2 regions of the Bacillus halotolerans genome follow, and region 2 is predicted to be linked to the other one. Evidence: predicted binding sites of a transcription regulator. Region 2 holds the regulator's gene; the other holds the start of a gene.
The links. Region 2 encodes LexA, which represses DNA repair genes until DNA is damaged. Its sites were predicted from a motif close to CGAACATATGTTCG; they were not measured.
Positions count from the first base shown of each region.

Region 1: a site for LexA is predicted at 1,636-1,649, ahead of DIC78_RS04360 (YhjD family protein). Genes of this name have one in related genera too.

Region 1 covers NZ_CP029364.1:867,415-870,837, forward strand. Annotated here, with positions in the region: gene DIC78_RS04345 (monooxygenase) at 1-195, opposite strand, end outside; gene lepB (signal peptidase I) at 393-893, opposite strand; gene DIC78_RS04355 (TVP38/TMEM64 family protein) at 895-1,515, opposite strand; gene DIC78_RS04360 (YhjD family protein) at 1,671-2,033, shown strand; gene DIC78_RS04365 (DUF3311 domain-containing protein) at 2,259-2,459, shown strand; gene DIC78_RS04370 (sodium:solute symporter family protein) at 2,456-3,423, shown strand, end outside.
Region 2 covers NZ_CP029364.1:50,977-54,399, forward strand. Annotated here, with positions in the region: gene DIC78_RS00250 (YneB family resolvase-like protein) at 23-676, opposite strand; gene yneA (cell division suppressor protein YneA) at 693-1,004, opposite strand; gene lexA (transcriptional repressor LexA) at 1,161-1,778, shown strand; gene DIC78_RS00270 (hypothetical protein) at 2,172-2,600, opposite strand; gene fosM (FosM family fosfomycin resistance protein) at 2,682-3,104, opposite strand; gene DIC78_RS00280 (DUF892 family protein) at 3,301-3,423, shown strand, end outside.

The DNA of each region.
Region 1 (3,423 bases), 820 kb from region 2:
CGCAAAACGCTCAAGCAGCCCTCTCATTTCAAAAAGCTCAAGCGTGCGGGGGTGCAGCGTCAACGCCTTCGAATACGGCACTGGCTGTTCAAGCCGCTCAAGCACGCATGTTTTTACCCCTGCTAATGCCAGCTCAGAAGCCAGCATCAATCCAACCGGTCCGCCTCCGATAATAACTGTTTTGTAATCCATCATGAGATCACTCCTTTTGTTTTATCTGCAACTAAACAAAAAGCCTAAGAAAAAAGAAATAAGTGTTAATGAATATTTCATTTTGTTACACACGTAACAAAAATAATTATATCGGGTGACAAATGATCTCGCAACATATTTTTCCAACCAGCACAAAAAAGACGCCTTTCAAATGGCGCCTTTTTCTCAGTGTACAGTTCCTAATCCGAAATGACTCCGACAATGTCTTTTTCCCTGATCGGACCGAAATGCCGGCTGTCAAAGCTATATATGCGATTATCTCCGATTACAAAATATTGCCCCTTCGATAACGTCTTTTTCCCTGTCGTTTCTTTCAGTGAAAAATCTCCCGTTACATGGCTTCCGGCAGATACAGATTTCAATGGTTTCAAAAATGGTTCAGCCACCTGTTTTCCGTTCACATACAGCTGATCGTCATTATATTTGATCGATTCACCGGGCAATCCAATGACTCGCTTTATCAGCACTTTTTGATCAGGGCCTTTAAACAAAACAATATCAAAACGATGGATGGTTTTGAATCGATGTGAAAATTTATTGACCAACAGTTCGTTCCCTTCCTGAAAAGTCGGGTTCATGCTGATGCCTTCTACTTTGTAATCAATAAAGACGGCATTTTTGACTTGAATGGCGAGAACTACGGACACGACACCGGCAAGAAACCAAAACCGTTTTTTCATGTTACTGTCTCCCTCCATCATGCTCACGCTGGCTGGCTCTCACATGCAGATGCCGTTCCACCCTTTTGCCGACATACCATAAGACAGCAATCACCAGAACGGCAATAACCGTGCGAATCGGCTGTGTGATCAGCGCGTGAAGATCATATCCGATGAAGCTGATCATAAAAATCATGACGAGCTTTCCCGAGGCTGCCGCCAAAACAAACGGCCGCGTCCCGATCCTTGACAAACCGGCGACCACATTCACCGCGGCAGACGGTGTAAATGGAAAACAAAGCAGCAGAAACATCGGGCCAAAACCGTGTCTTTCCACCCATAACATAAGCTTTCTGACAGACGGATGCCTGCGGATGAATCCAAGAGCTCTTCTTTGTCCATAATGACGGACAATGAAAAACACGAGAATGGACCCCGCTGTTGATCCGGCCCATGACAGGATGAAGCCTTCCCACAATCCAAACGAATTTGTATTCGCCACCACAAAAACGATAAGCGGCAAAAACGGAAGAAATGCTTCAATTAAAGGCAGCAGCACAGCAATAAGCGGACCGAAAGCCCTATAGCTTTGAAATAATTCAGTTAAACGATCCTCTGTCAAATAGTATAAAAATTGCTCCAACGTTTATACTCCTCACCGGGTTTGTCTATTCTTATTCTACACATTCTCGGCGAAAAACTAAAAAGTTTTGGTGATTTTTTCTGTCTTGAAACATTTCACCAGCCGATATAGAATATAACAAGAACAAACGTTCCCTTAAGAAAGAAGGAGTTACCATGCCGCATTTGCAGCCGGAAGGATATGAATTGATAGAGCGGGCTCTCTTTTTGCCTATGGTCATTACCATTTTAAACCGCGATCTCGGCGGAATTGAGAAAAGCTCATTAAAATTGAAACACCCTTATATACAACTTATCAACGAATCATTAAAAATAGCACAAAAGGATCTGATTGAGGTCAGAAAAGAGCTGAGGAAAAGAAAAATCGCCATCCACGAGGCTGAGCGTGATGAAGCCTTTACGCTTTATTTATTTGTCATCGATGGCTACGAAGAAAAACACCGCTATTTTAACCCGCGAATCCGGGAGCAAGTAAGCAGTTTGTTAACATACTATTTATTTGCGCCGGACTCGCCATGAGTCTTTCGAATCATTCTGTATTCCCCTCCTTGCGCCCGTCCCCCCTTCTAGCTCCTCAAGAATAAATTTCAGACAATTCACACTATACAAACAAAATAAATTTATTTATAATTCGTACCACAGCCTTTCACTCCCCAAAAAATGACATGTGCCGCCAGATTAGCGACATGATTTGCAGCCCGCGCATGACACGCACCGCCCAACTTTTGATCAAAGGAGGATTTTATGAAACTGATTCACATTCTTGCCGCTTTGCCCTTCATCGGACTTTTGCTTGGCATCCCTTTTGCAAACAAAGTGACACCCTATCTGTTTGGCATGCCATTCATTCTCGCCTATGTCGTCATGTGGGCTTTGCTGACCTCTGTCCTGATGGCGATCGTGTATGTCCTCGACAAAGAAAATAAAAGGGAGGAAGCAGAATGAACGCAGCTCTCATCATCATTTTCGGTGTCCTGCTATTCAGCATGTTTCTCGGCGTACGCGCCCAAAAAGGAAAAGACATGGACCTTGAGCAGTGGACGGTTGGAGGCCGCGGCTTCGGTACTGTCTTTGTTTTCCTATTGATGGCAGGAGAGATTTATACGACGTTTACGTTTCTCGGCGGAAGCGGCTGGGCTTACGGAAAAGGCGGGCCTGCCTTTTACATCATCGCCTACGGCTGTCTGGCCTATATTCTTTCTTATTGGCTCCTGCCGGCGGTATGGTCCTATGCGAAACAGCATAAGCTGATGTCGCAGTCCGATTTTTTCATCAAAAAGTACAACAGCCCGCTGCTTGGTGTGCTCGTCTCACTTGTCGGCATTGCCGCGCTTATTCCTTATCTTGTGCTGCAGCTGAAAGGGCTTGGATTGATTGTATCGGAAACGTCTTACGGAAAAATTTCTCCTACTGCTGCCATTTGGATCGGCGTCATTTCAATCACAGTTTACGTTATGGTATCCGGCATCCACGGGTCCGCCTGGATATCCGTTGTCAAAGACATCATGATTTTGGCCGTCGTTTTATTCTTAGGCATATATCTGCCGATTCATTACTACGGCGGATTTCAAGACATGTTTCAGCAGATTGAAAACGCAAATCCCGGTTTTATTACCCTGCCCGAAACAGGGCAAAGTGCTGCATGGTTCAGTTCAACCGTGCTGCTGACGGCGCTGGGCTTTTACATGTGGCCCCATACGTTTTCCGCTTCCTATTCAGCAGAAAACCCAAAAGTCTTTCGAAAAAACGCCATTATTATGCCTTTATACCAGCTGGTCCTTCTATTCGTCCTTTTCGTCGGCTTTGCGGCTATCCTGCAAGTTCCCGGTCTGAAAGGCGCAGACGCGGATTTATCACTTTTGAGACTGTCTCTTCAAACCTTTGATCCTTGGTTTGTCGGAATCATCGG
Region 2 (3,423 bases):
CAAGAGGAGTTTTACAACTGATTCACTCGCCTGTCTGCTCATTCTCTATGTATTCCTGAAAACGCCGATGGACTGTCGCCTTTGACACATCATAGCCAAAACCTCTCAACGTAGCCGCGATTTCAGCAAACGTCAGTTTATTCGCTCTCAACCGGACAATCTCCGAGATCGGAACTTCTATTCTTTCTTTTCCGCTGTTTTCATGCTGGTTTTTCAGGTTCTTTTGTGGCTTAAAACCATTTTTCACTGCGCGTTTCATTCCGCGTTTAATTTTCATGTTGTGGATTTTCCGCTGGTATTCCTCCACAATGCTGACGATTTCCAGCACCATAGAGTCAGCCTCTGATAACTCCAGCTCACCTCTGTGAGCGGTCGTATATACTTTCACACCTTCCCTGTAAATACAATGAAGAAGTGCAATTTTCGCGTTTCCCCGGCCGAGTCTTGTTTCATCCTGAACTAAAATCACATCAATATTTGAATTCTTGATATGATCAAGCAAATCAAATACACCATCCCGGTCCATTTCATATCCGCTGGCTTTTTCAGAAATCACTTTGACGACTTCCATGCCGTTCTCGGCAGCAATGGCCGTAAGCTCCTCCTCCTGCCGCTTTAATGAGGTTTCTTGCTGTTCTTTATTTGTGCTTACTCGGGCATAAATGAGTGCTTTCACCTTCTACCTTTCCTCTCTATTTAACAGTAGCCAGTTCGTATGCAGCCGGGTGTTCCTTTTTTAATGGAATCACCAATTCATCCCCCGGCTGAATCTCAGACGTCTGGAGATTATTTTTTTCAGCTACCCATTCAACAAAATCACTTTTATTTATCTTTTTTGAGTCATCCACCTGATCAGCAAGCGACCAGAGCGTATCCCCAGACTGAACTTTTATTTTAACATATTGATTAAGCTCCTGGTCGCTGCTTGTATATGACAACAGAAGGATAACCACGCTTAGAATCACAGTGAACAGGCCGACAAAAATAATAGATTCTTTATTCATGATAACAACCTCCGACAAGAATGTTTGTTCGCTTTTTTATAATTTCAGTATATACGAACAAACGTTTCTGTCAATTGTTTTTTTCGAACCTATGTTTGTACTGTCAGGAAAATCATGCTATAATCTATTTAAAATCGACGTTTAGAGGTGCAAAAAATGACGAAGCTATCAAAAAGGCAACTTGATATCCTCCGTTTTATTAAAGCAGAGGTTAAATCAAAAGGATATCCGCCTTCGGTTAGAGAGATCGGAGAGGCTGTCGGCCTTGCGTCCAGTTCTACTGTCCACGGCCATTTGGCCCGTTTGGAAACAAAAGGGCTGATTAGACGCGATCCGACAAAACCAAGAGCGATAGAAATTCTGGATGAAGAAGTAGAGATTCCAAAAAGCCAAGTCGTTAATGTACCGGTAATCGGAAAAGTAACGGCGGGCTCACCTATTACAGCGGTTGAAAACATTGAAGAATACTTCCCGCTTCCTGACCGTATGGTTCCTCCGGATGAGCATGTGTTTATGCTGGAGATCATGGGTGACAGTATGATTGACGCAGGTATACTTGATAAGGACTATGTTATTGTAAAACAGCAAAACACGGCGAATAACGGTGAAATCGTAGTGGCGATGACAGAAGATGATGAAGCTACGGTAAAACGTTTCTATAAAGAGGATACACACATTCGCTTACAGCCTGAAAATCCAACCATGGCTCCGATCATACTGCAGAATGTCAGCATATTAGGAAAAGTAATTGGTGTGTTCAGAACTGTCCATTAAACTATTGAACTATCAGTTACAAAGAATAAACCCCCTCTTCCTTTGCGGAGTGGGGGTTTTGTTTTAAAAAAAAGCAGGCTCGCCCTGGCTTAGGTGCGAACCTGAATAGGAGGAAAAAGAACATCATGTTTACACCATAATTATCCATCATTCAATTGTTGAAGTCAAGAAATTTTCTTTCCTTAACGAAACTTTTTTTAAAAAAAGTGCTGTTTAAAAAATTAGACGTTCTTTTCTTATAAATGTTTCGATTTTCGGACGTGAAAAGATGAGTTATACTCTCCTCTTTTATATTGAGCGAGGCAAAAGGAAATATACTGAATATTTAGTACATAGTTTATTTAGTTAATTTATTCCGCAAAAAAAGCTCACTTCTTTTCAAAAATGTGAGCATCAATCAAAATTAAAATATTCTACACCATAGCGGCCTTTTACATGAACACTTGCACAGTTTTCTGAATGTTCTTCAGCTAATATTCGATACCGGTGATAAGGTTCAATGGAAACCTTATCGTGAGCGCTAAAGTCAAACCAATTACCGGTGAATTGTTTTGTGCTTAACGTAGTATAATCCCCTGCAAGTCCCATTCGCTGAAGCTTAATGTTAACTGAACAAGTGTTCACTCCTAATATCGTAAATTGGTATCCTAAAAAATAATCCATTGCCGGTACATCACTAATGTTTTCTACATAAAGCGCTTTTGTTCCGTCATTTAGAATAAAGTCGGTTTTATGCTCAAAATGTGAAGTTGCTGCATGAATGGTCCCGGTTCCAAAAACACATAGCAAAACAGCTGTCATGAGCAATATTTTATTTCTCAACTGCAATCCCCCTCCTTTACCATATATTAACCCCATAAGATAAATATGTATATTCCCTGTTACTCTGTTTCCCGTGCTTTTTCAATCGTTAAAATCCATGTGGGTTTTAGCTTGCTTATAATATTGAAGTCTGTCTTGAAGAGTTCCTGTATGGAATTCAAATTTATGGCCGTCAGGATCAGTGTAATAAATTGATTTTCGATCACGTACATCTCGTTCTCTCCCAGACAAAATAGTAACATGAAGGTTTTTTAATTTTGCGGACATTTCTTCAAACTTGCTTTCCTCAATTGTAAAAGCGATATGGGTATAAGAAGCGTTAATATCATTTCTGGGAATGTCACGCTCTTCGTTGAGAGCCAGCCATATGCCGTTTAAATCGAAATATGCAGTGCTCTTTCCTTTAACCAGCAGTTTAGCATCAAAGACATTTTGATAAAACTCGATGGAAGTCAGTAAATCAGAAACAGAAAATAACAAGTGATTGATCCCTTTGATCTCCACTGTGTCTCCTCCTTAGTATTTAAAGATAGATGATTAAAAACCAGTGAATAATTGATTATTTTAACAGAAGCTCATCCCACCCCTTGTGTACGGGCATTGCAGCCAGAAAGTTTCAAACGACCAGCAAAAAATACCAGTGTAAACAAAAGCAATTTGTTCAAAATAAACCATATTACTTCAGAAGGGAATGACCGTTATGAATGGCTACGGCCTTCATGAAACGTTGGAATTGCACGAATTGCTTACGTTTAAGAATCTTTGTTTGACAAAATCTTCAACCATGACGGGACTTGTACAAGATGAAGAATTAAAGAGTATT